Regions from separate parts of the Mycetocola sp. Y444 genome, predicted to be linked through region 2. Evidence: predicted binding sites of a transcription regulator. Region 2 holds the regulator's gene; the other holds the start of a gene.
The links. Region 2 encodes LexA, which represses DNA repair genes until DNA is damaged. Its sites were predicted from a motif close to TCGAACANNTGTTCGA; they were not measured.
Positions count from the first base shown of each region.

Region 1: AC1C2M_RS15355 (Rv2578c family radical SAM protein) is a predicted target of LexA. The motif match lies at 2,447-2,462, and genes of this name have one in related genera.

Region 1 covers NZ_JCAIUB010000003.1:811,820-817,317, reverse strand. Annotated here, with positions in the region: gene AC1C2M_RS15365 (ABC transporter ATP-binding protein) at 1-1,507, shown strand, start outside; gene AC1C2M_RS15360 (energy-coupling factor transporter transmembrane component T family protein) at 1,504-2,313, shown strand; gene AC1C2M_RS15355 (Rv2578c family radical SAM protein) at 2,472-3,569, shown strand; gene AC1C2M_RS15350 (DEAD/DEAH box helicase) at 3,674-5,498, opposite strand, start outside.
Region 2 covers NZ_JCAIUB010000002.1:960,731-966,228, forward strand. Annotated here, with positions in the region: gene miaA (tRNA (adenosine(37)-N6)-dimethylallyltransferase MiaA) at 1-314, shown strand, start outside; gene dapF (diaminopimelate epimerase) at 331-1,212, shown strand; gene AC1C2M_RS11170 (class I SAM-dependent methyltransferase) at 1,235-1,852, opposite strand; gene hflX (GTPase HflX) at 1,889-3,439, shown strand; gene lexA (transcriptional repressor LexA) at 3,549-4,352, opposite strand; gene AC1C2M_RS11185 (LysM peptidoglycan-binding domain-containing protein) at 4,587-5,033, shown strand; gene AC1C2M_RS11190 (histidinol-phosphate transaminase) at 5,074-5,498, shown strand, end outside.

The sequences.
Region 1 (5,498 bases), on a different contig from region 2:
CATCCGAACGGCGGATGCCACGGTGTCGCGGTTGTCGCAGGACGTCGCGATGGTCTTCCAGGACCCCGATTCTCAGCTCGTCACCGGCACGGTGTTCGACGAGGTCTGCTTTGGCCCGGAAAACCTCCTTCTCCCCGTCGCCGAGGTGCTCGAGCGAGCCGAACGCGCACTGAATGCCGTCGGACTGTGGGAAAGGCGTCTCGACAACCCCGACCTGTTGTCGGGCGGTGGCAAGCAACGACTCGCCATCGCCTGCGCCCTCGCGATGGGCACCGGGGTACTCGTACTCGACGAGCCGACCGCCAACCTGGACCCGACCGGAATTGCCGATGTCTACGCGGTCCTCCGCGAAATCGCAGCGGCGGGGACCCACGCGGTCGTCCTCATCGAGCACAACCTCGACGCGGCCATGGACCTCGTCGACCGGGTCATCGTCCTCGACGGCACCGGGAAACTCGCGTTCCAGGGCGACCCGAGAACCGTGCTCGCCGGGGCCGCGGACGAGGTCGCGAAACTCGGGGTCTGGCTGCCCGTCGCCACCCTGGCCGCGCTGCGGTTGAGGAGCGCCGGAGTGGTACTCGATCCACTCCCGCTCACCCCGGCCGAGCTGACGGACGCGCTCAACGGCATCCGTTCTCTTCCCCCTCTCGCCGAACGCACGCCCGAGCCGGCCGTCGTTCCGAGGGACGCGGCCGTGAGCGTTCGCGGTCTCACCGTGACCCGCGGCCGCACGCCGATCATCCGTGACGTGTCGCTCGAGATCGGCCGGGGTGATTTCGTCACGGTGATCGGCGCCAACGGAGCGGGCAAGACCACGCTCGTGCAGGCTCTTGCCGGAGTCGTTCCGCCGCCGAAAGGGCGGGTCCGCGTCGGCGATCTTGATCCGGCGACGAGTGACGCGCGGATGCTGGCGGACCACGTCGGTTTCGTCTTCCAGAACCCCGAGCACCAGTTCATCGAGAACACGGTGTTCGACGAACTCGCCCACGGGCTGCGGGTGCGCCGCGGACGCTCTGGCGGCGGGCTGAACGCGGATGAGATCGAGGCGCGAGTGACAGCGATGCTCGAGCGGTTCGGACTGAAAAAGCACCGCGACGCCCACCCGTTCCTTCTCTCCGGCGGGCAGAAGCGCAGGCTCTCGGTCGGCACGGCGCTCATCACCGGCGCCCCGGTTCTCGTCCTCGACGAACCGACGTTTGGCCAGGATCGCCAGCGGGCGAACGAGTTGCTCACCCTGCTTCGGGACCTGCACCGCTCGGGGACGACGGTGATCACCGTGACCCACGACCTCCAGCTGGTTGCGGAGTATGCGAGCCACGTCGCTGTGATGCACGACGGGCGGCTGCTGGCGTTCGGGCCGGCCGCTGAGATCCTGGGTGACGGCGAACTGCTCTCGATGGCCGGGCTCATTCTTCCCCCACTCGCGCGGGCGATGCGGGGCGTGACGCGGCATCCGTCGTGGATGTCACTCTCGCGGGTCGCTGACCTCCCGGGGAGCCTCACGTGACGGCGGCGCTCGACCCTTACTCCGTACGGCGAGGTGTGACGGCCCGTCATTTTCTGCACAGGCTCAACCCGCTGGCGAAGATCGCGGGGCCACTGCCGTTCATGGTCTACCTGCTGTTCGTGCGCGATATTGCGACTCCGCTCGTCTTTATCCTGCTTGCGCTTCTGCTTCTCAGCGTCGGGGCAAAACTCAGTGCCCGGCTCGCGGTTGCGCTCTGGCTCGGCCTGCCGGCGATTGTCGCGGTGCTGTCGCTCAGTTTTGGGCTGTGGACGGATGCCGCGCGCGTCGACGACACGCCGCTCCTGTTCCAGCTCGGCGAGTACCGCTTCTATCTCGGGGCCTGGCTGATCGGGCTGGCCACGGCACTCCGACTCGGGGCGCTGATGTCGCTCGCGCTGATCGCCGGGCTCACGATGACGGGACCCGATCTGGTGCGGGCGCTGGTGCAGCAGCTGCACGTGCCCTATCGCATCGGGTACACGGCACTCGCCGCCTATCGGTTCGTGCCCCGGTTCCGGCTGGAACTCGAGCAGATCAGACGGGCGCACCGCGTTCGCGGAGTGTCAGGCGGCAGGGGGCCGCTCGCCGGCATCCGTCGCGGTCTCGGCTACATCGTGCCGCTGCTCGTCGGGGCTATCCGTCACGCCGAGCGGGTTGCCCTGGCCATGGACGCGCGGGCGTTCGGGGCGCACTCGTCACGGACGGAGCGGTACCTCGTGCCGTTCCGGGCCCGGGACTGGGCGTTCGTCGTGCTGTTCTGGGCGGTTGGCGCGGGCCTCCTTCTCGTGGCCGGGACTCTGCTCTAGCGGTCGGCTTCACCGAGCGCTCCACTTCCATGCTTACGCTGCAGAAGCTTCTGTAGCGCGGGCATGGATCTGCAGCGGTTGGCGCACATAGAACGCGCTCGCGCACTTTCACTCCACAGATAGCCCGCTATTCTCGAATCCATGTTCTAATAGAGTGCATGAGGTGGGATGGCCAGCAGCTCGGCACCGAGGAGCCCTCGGCGCTCCCGGGCCTCGCCAAGCTCAACAACCTCGTGCGCAGCGTGCAGACGCCGGAGTTCGCCGGAGTGACGTTCCACGAGGTCCTCGCGAAGTCAGCGCTCAATAAGATCCCGCGGCAGTCGCAGATGCCGTTCGGCTGGACCATCAACCCCTACCGTGGCTGCAGTCATGCGTGCGTTTACTGCTTCGCCCGCCCCACCCACAGCTACCTCGACTTCAACGCCGGCGACGACTTCGACAACCAAGTCGTCGTGAAGATCAACGTCGCCGACGTGCTCGCGAAGGAGGTCGCCAAGCCGAGCTGGGGCAAGTACCCCGTCGCGCTCGGCACCAACACCGACCCGTACCAGCGCGCAGAGGGCAAGTACTCCCTCATGCCGGGCATCATTACCGCGCTGGCGAACTCCGGCACACCGCTGTCGATCCTCACCAAGGGCACGCTGCTCCGCCGCGACATCCCGCTGCTCGCCGAGGTCGCCCAGACCGTGCCCGTCGACCTCGCCATGTCGATCGCCATCTACGACGACGAGCTGCAGAAGTCGATCGAGCCGGGCACACCGTCGGCGAAGGCGAGACTCGCCACCGTCACCGCGGTGCGCAACGCAGGGCTCGACTGCAGCGTGTTCCTGATGCCGATCCTGCCGTACCTCACCGACACGAAGGCCCACCTCGACGAGGCACTGCGGCAGGTGAAGGCGGCGGGAGGAACGAGCGTGCTCTTCACCTCGTTGTACCTCAAACCGGGAGTGAAGCCGTGGTTCATGCACTGGCTCGAGCGGCAGCATCCCGAACTTGTCCCGAAGTACACAGCACTTTACGCCCGCGGGCAGTACGCGCCGAAGGAGTACCGCACCTGGCTCGCCGCACGCATTTCGCCGTTGATCCGCGCCCACGGGCTCGAACGCGGCCGTGAAGATCCGGCGACGGGCGGCATCCGATCGAAAGCGCTCGGGATGCTGCGAAACGACGCCGGAGAGCGGCCCGCGTTCACGAGTGATGACGGTTCGACAGGCGCGCGCATCCTGCCGTCGACCGAACAGCCGATGTTGTTCTGAGAGGCCGCATCGGCGACCAGGTACACGAAAACACCCGTTCCGGTCGAGAACACACGTGCGAACGGGTGGTCTCGACCGGAACGGGTGTTCTGGCGGCTCAGCTGTTAGGCGGTGAGCTTCTTGTTGGTCATGCGACCGGCGAGCTCCTCGATGATCTCGTCACCGGGGCGAGCCTGAACGTAGTCAGCCTCGATCTCGGCGCGACCGAGCAGGTCGGTCATGCGACGCTGGCGCGCCTTCGGGATGATCGTGACGACGGTACCGACCTTGCCCGCGCGGCCCGTACGGCCCGAACGGTGGAGGTACGTCTTGTACTCGTCGGGCGCGTCGGCCTGGATGACGAGGGTGATGTCGTCAACGTGGATGCCACGAGCCGCGACGTCGGTTGCAACGAGCACGTTCACTCGACCTGAGGTGAGCTGCGCGAGGTTGCGGGTACGGCGGGCCTGGTTCAGGTCACCGTGGAGGGACACTGCACGGATGCCTGCATCCTCCAGCTGGTCAGCGAGACGCTCGGCGTATGCCCGGGTGCGCGAGAAGATCAGTGTCTTCTCGTTGCGGTTCGCGAGTTCCTCGATGATGCGGTCCTTGTCGCGGTGCTCGACCACGAGAACGCGGTGGTCGATCGTCGCTGAGGCCTGGTCTTCGCCGGCAACCTCGTGCACGGCGGGGGACGGCAGGAACTCCTTGACGAGCGAGGCAACACCCTTGTCGAGGGTTGCCGAGAAGAGCAGCTTCTGGCCACCATTTGCCGTGCGGCGCAGGATGCGCTGCACAGGCTCGAGGAAGCCGAGGTCGCACATGTGGTCGGCCTCGTCGAGGACCGTGATGGTCACTTCGGAGAGGTCGAGGCGTCCCTGCTCGATGAGGTCTTCGATCCGGCCCGGGGTGCCGACGATGATGTCGACGCCACGCTGGAGAGCGCCAACCTGGCGGCCCTGCGGCACTCCGCCGTAGATCTGCGTGGTGAAGAGGCCGACGCTGCGGGCGATCGGCTGCACTGTGCGGTCGATCTGCAGCGCGAGTTCACGGGTCGGTGCGAGGATCAGCGCGCGGGGCTTGCGACCCATGGCACGCTTCTTGCCTCCGCCGTTTTCCATGAGCTTCTCGACGAGCGGTGCGCCGAAGGCGATGGTCTTGCCTGATCCGGTGCGACCGCGGCCGAGGACATCCTTGCCGGCGATGACGTCGGGGATGGTTGCTGCCTGGATCGGGAACGGGCTCGGTGCGCCGAGTTCAGCGAGAGCGGCGACGATGTTGCCACCGAGGCCAAGGTCGGTGAACGAAATGCCCTCGACGTCAACGGCCAGCGTGGCCTGTGCCTCGAGGCGCTCGAGCACGACGTCGTCTTCGGGGGTGAAGTTTCCCTTGGCGTCGCGGTTCGGGTAAAAGTTCTTGTCTGCTCCGGCGTCGCGGGGACGGTCGAAGTTGTTGTCGCGGCGCGGTGCGCGGTCGTCGCGGCCCGCAGAGATGCGACGCGTCGACGGACGCTCGATGCGCTCGCCACGCGTGAACGGGCGGTCGTTGTTGTACGCGGGGCGCTCAGAGCGGTCGCTACGGGGAGCGCGGTCTTCGCGGTTGTATGACGGACGCTCCGTGCGGTTCTCGCCACGGTTGTACGCCGGACGCTCGGTGCGGTTCTCACCACGGTTGTACGCGGGGCGCTCACCGTTGCCGCGCGGGGCGCGGTCGTTGTACGAGGGGCGCTCGGCGCGGTCACCGCGAGGTGCACGGTCGTCGCGGTTGTACGCGGGGCGCTCGGTGCGGCCTTCACCACGGTTGTACGCGGGACGCTCCGTGCGGTTCTCGCCACGGTTGTACGCGGGACGCTCACCATTGCTGCGGGGCGCGCGGTCGTCGCGGCCGTAGGAGGGACGCTCGGTCCGGTTCTCGCCACGGTTGTACGCGGGGCGCTCGGTGCGGTTCTCG
Region 2 (5,498 bases):
ACCAGCGGGTGCACGGGATGTGGGCTGCCGGGCTGCTGGACGAGGTGGCGGCGCTGCGGGCGGCGGGGCTCGAGGGCGGTGTTACCGCGTCGCGGGCGATCGGATACGCGCAGGCGCTGAAGCAACTCGCGGGCGCGGCCACCGAGACGGAAGCCATTGAAGAAACGCAGCAGCTGACCCGGCGGTACGCCAGGCGGCAGATGAGCTGGTTCAAGCGCTATGCAGACATCGTCTGGCTGGATTACGACGCGCCTGACCTGGTCGAGAAGGCCATGGCATCCGTCACCGGCGCGACGCCCCAGGTTCCGCGCTGACCCTAGACTTGGGCGCATGGGATTCACTCTGCAGTTCACCAAGGGCCACGGCACTGGCAACGATTTCGTGCTCTACACGGACCCTGAGGGCGACCACCCACTGACCACCGCGCAGATTGTCGCGGTGTGCGACCGGCACTTCGGTGTCGGCGCCGACGGCGTCATCCGCGCGGTCAGGTCGCGCAACATCGACGAGGGCGCGGCAGCCCTGGCCGAAGACGACGGCGCAGAGTGGTTCATGGACTACCACAATGCCGACGGATCCATCGCGGAAATGTGCGGCAACGGCATCCGTGTCTACGCACGGTACCTTATCGAGCAGGGTCTTGTTGAGCTGGAGTCGGGTGACACCCTCGCAATCGGAACCCGCGCCGGCGTCCGTGACGTCCAGCGCGCCACGAACGGTTTCCAGGTCGACCTCGGGCGCTGGAAGCTCGAGGGTGGCGAGCCGCTCGTGCGGGCCAAGGAGCTCAAGGTGGCGCGGCCGGGGCTCGGCATCAACGTCGGAAACCCGCACGTCGTCGTCGCTCTCGCAGACGAGGCAGAGCTTGAGTCGGCTGACCTTCACTACATTCCGCTGATCGAACCGGAACCCATCGATGGGGCCAACGTGGAATTCGTTGTGCCCTATGACCCGCTCATCAAGGACGGCGTTGCCCGCATCTCGATGAGGGTTCACGAGCGGGGGAGCGGTGAGACTCTGTCGTGCGGCACCGGCGTCGCAGCCGCGGCTCTCGCGACGCGGCACTGGGCCGGGTCGGCGGCACCGAACGCGTGGCGCGTCGACGTTCCAGGAGGAACGCTCGGTGTGCGGATGTTCGCGACGCAGGACGGCGAGCACGTCGGACTGTCTGGCCCGGCCGACCTCGTCTACACGGGCACTCTCGAGCTCGGCTAGCGTCCGTCCGTCAGTTCATCCGTCAGTTCGCTTCAGCGCGCAGTGCCCGCAGCACGCGGTACCCCTTGCTGATCGTCTCTTTGGTGAACTCGAAATCGTCGCCCATGCTCTCCTGCAGCCAGCGGTGCAGGCTGTCTGAGCCGAGGTTGCGCTGCACGACGAGCCAGGCGTCTGAACCCGGTTCCAGACGCGGTAGCCAGCGCTCAAGCATGGCGTGAAGCTCGGTCTTGCCGACCCGGATGGGCGGGTTCGACCAGATGGTCTGGAACCGGACGTCGTCGGGAACCTGATCGGGCTGCACTGCAGTGATATTGGTGAGCCCGAGCTTCTCCGCGTTCATCCGCAGCAGGTCGAGCGCGCGCTCGTTGACATCGACCGCCCAGACATGAGCGCCTGGCGCCTCGAGGGCGAGTGTCAGGGAGATCGGTCCCCAGCCGCAGCCCAGGTCGAGAAGGTTGCCGGTTTGGGGCGGAGTCGGGGCGTTCGCTAAGAGCACCTGCGTCCCCGGGTCGATCCGGTCAGGGCTGAAAATCCCGTTCGAGGTGGTGAGTTCGTAGTCCTGGCCTGAGAGCCGAACGGAAACCGTGCGGAGCTTGAGTTCGGTTCCGGGTACGCCCGTAAAATAATGATCGCTGGCCATAGGGGAACGTTACCGCAAAGCAACTAGGCTTAACTGATGAGCAAGTCCACCGAATCAACCCCAGAGAACACCGAAACACCCATCGACGACGATGCAGTATCGCGGGTGTTGCGCAACGCTGAGTCCCGCGCGGGCGGCTATTCGCTCTTCGGTTCGAGTCAGGCCGACGCCCTGCAGGACAGGTCCACGACCGGTGAGTCCGGGCACGATGGATTCGACGGCGAGCAGCAGGATCGGGAAGACCGTCAGGCGCTCCGCCGCGTGGCCAACCTGTCGACAGAGCTCGAGGACGTCACCGAGGTCGAGTACCGACAGCTGCGCATCGAGAACGTCGTTCTCATCGGCGTGTACCCGCAGGGCGCGCAGGAGGATGCAGAGAACTCGATCCGCGAGCTCGCTGCCCTCGCTGAAACCGCCGGCGCTGTCGTCCTCGACGGCATGCTGCAGCGCCGCCCGAATCCCGACCCGAGCACCTACCTCGGCAAGGGAAAGGCCGAGGAATTGCGCGGCATCGTCGCCGCGCTCGGCGCGGACACCGTGATCGCCGACACCGAACTCGCGCCAAGCCAGCGGCGTGCGCTCGAGGACGTCGTGAAGGTCAAGGTCATCGACCGTACCGCCGTCATCCTCGACATCTTCAGCCAGCACGCCAAGAGCCGCGAGGGCAAGGCCCAGGTCGAGCTCGCCCAGCTTGAGTACCTCCTGCCGCGACTCCGCGGTTGGGGTGACTCGATGTCCCGCCAGGCCGGTGGCCAGGTGGGTGGTGCCGGCGCCGGAATGGGTTCACGTGGTCCTGGTGAAACCAAGATCGAACTCGACCGACGCCGCATCCACACCCGGATGGCGAAGCTGCGCAAGCAGATCAAGGGCTTCGGGCCGGCCCGCGAGGCCAAGCGGGCCAACCGTAACCGCTTCGAGGTACCAAGCGTCGCTATTGCCGGGTACACCAACGCCGGCAAGTCGAGTCTGCTCAACCGGATCACGAAGGCCGGCGTGCTGGTCGAGAACGCACTCTTTGCAACGCTCGACGCGACGGTTCGGAAGACCCAGACCGAGGACGGCCGGCTCTACACGCTCTCCGACACCGTCGGATTCGTCCGAAACCTCCCGCACCAGCTCGTCGAGGCGTTCCGCTCCACCCTGGAAGAGGTGGCGGAGTCGGATGTCATCGTGCACGTGGTCGACGCATCGCATCCGGACCCTGCATCCCAGATCAGCACTGTCCGCGACGTGATCGGTGATGTCGGCGCCCGCGATATTCCAGAGATCGTGGTCTTCAACAAGAGCGATCTCGTCAGCGAGGACGACCGGCTCGTGCTCCGCGGACTGGAACCCAAGGCGATCTTCGCTTCGGCGCGCACCGGTGAGGGGATCGACGAGATCCTGGCCCGTATCGCGGAGCTGCTGCCGAGTCCGACAGTCCCGCTTCACCTGCTCGTCCCGTACGACCGGGGAGACATCATTTCGATGCTCCACCGCCGCGGAAAGGTCGAGAAGCTGGACTACGAGGAAGACGGCACCGAGGTGCGCGCACTCGCGTCGGAGGAACTCGCCGCACAGGTGTCCGAGTTCGCGATCGCCGAGTAAACGCGAAGCGGCGACGTCACACGTCTGGTCTGTTAACGAACGGATGCCCCGGGTCTGTACCCGGGGCATCCGACCGTTAAGCGGGCGTCAGGCGCCCCACCGTGAGTGGCTACACCGCGCGGAGGACCGCAACGATCTTGCCGAGCACGTCGGCTTCGTCGCCGAGGATCGGTTCGAAGTTCGTATTGCGGGGGAGCAGCCAGGTGTGGCCATCGCGCTGGCGAAACACCTTGACCGTGGCTTCGCCATCGAGCATGGCAGCGACGATGTCGCCGTTCTCGGCGGTCGGCTGCTGACGGACGACAACCCAGTCGCCGTCGCAGATCGCTGCGTCGATCATCGACTCACCCGAGACCTTGAGCATGAACAGCTCGCCCTTGCCCACGAGCTGACGCGGCAGGGGGAAGACCTCTTCGACCTGCTGGTCAGCGGTAATCGGCACCCCGGCAGCGATGCGTCCGACCAGGGGCACCATCGCGGCGTCGCCGACCGGTGTTGAGCTTTCGAAGTCGGCAACGTTCGAGGGGGAGGGCAGGTCGATCAGGATCTCGAGTGCACGGGGCCGATTGGGGTCCCTGCGCAGGTAACCGCTCAGCTCGAGCTGGTTGAGCTGGTGCGTCACGCTTGAGAGTGACGCGAGTCCGACCGCGTCGCCGATTTCGCGCATGCTCGGCGGGTAGCCGCGGCTCTGCACGGAGCGCTGGATCACGTCGAGGATCGCCAGCTGCTTCTCGCTCAGGCTCTTGCGGCGGCGCGTGGTCGGCTTCTCTGCCGGCACGCGCTTGGCCTTCCGTGCCTTTGGAGCGGCAGATGAAACAGCGGCATCCGGCTCGTTCTCAGCCGTGATATTCGCGTCGTCGAGCGTCATGTCACTCCCGTCTGGCGGGCAGCCCCGGCCAATGTCAGTGGTCACTGGTTGAGTCTCAACCATCAATCGAAACTCTATCCGTCCCGAGGGGCCCCAGCAAAGATTTGTTCGAGTGTGTCGGGCAAATTCTGCAAAAAAGTCCGAAGAAGGACTTGAATCTTCGAACAATCGAATATAGATTCGGAATACAGGTTCGTATTCGGCCCTCCCGGCCGAGGGCCGGATACGAATTCTTCGAATCGCCACACAACAGTTCACAGCACGAACCGGAGGCGCACCATGAGCACCGCAGTCATCACCCCCATTCACTCTCTCTCGCGTCCAGCCGCCCGGCGCCCCGAGGCGCCGCGCCCATCGAACCCGCGTACACAGGCCGCCGGAGGCGACGCGTCAGCGATGATCGCACGCCCCACCGGGCGCATCCGACTCACCCGGCGCGGTCGCGTTGTCCTGACCTCGCTCGCCGCTGCTCCGTTCATCGCTCTCGCGGCCTGGCTCGGACTCAACGCCGGCGCCGCAGCGGCGTCGTCGTCCCCGAGCTCGGCCTCGTTCGAGTACGTCACTGTCGAACACGGTGACTCCCTGTGGTCCCTCGCGGGCACGCTGGCTCCCGAGGCCGACCCTCGTGATGTGATCGCCGACGTGATGGCCCTCAACCAGCTCGAAACGTCCACGGTCGTTCCCGGGCAGAACATCGCCATTCCCGAGCGATACACGGCTCCGTAACGCACACCGAAGCGCAAGGCGCGGCGGGTAAACTTCCGGGGTGAGTTCCCTCGATGCCCTGCCCATCCGCGATGATCTTCGTGGCAAGTCCCCGTACGGCGCACCCCAGAAGGTCGTGCCCGTCGCCCTGAACGTCAACGAGAACACGCATCCGATTCCCGAAGACGTGGCCCACGACATCGTGACCGCCCTCGCCCGCGCTGTGCTCGGCGTGAACCGATACCCCGACCGCGAGTTCACCGAACTACGGATCAGCCTCGCCGGTTACCTCGGGCACGGTCTCACTGCCGATCACATCTGGGCCGCGAACGGCTCGAACGAGGTTCTGCAGCAGGTTCTCCAGGCTTTCGGCGGACCTGGCCGCTCGGTGCTCGGGTTCAGCCCGACCTATTCCATGTACCCGCTGCTGGCCGCAGGCACCGGAACCCGGTGGATTGCCGCCGAGCGTGACGCCGACTACGAGAT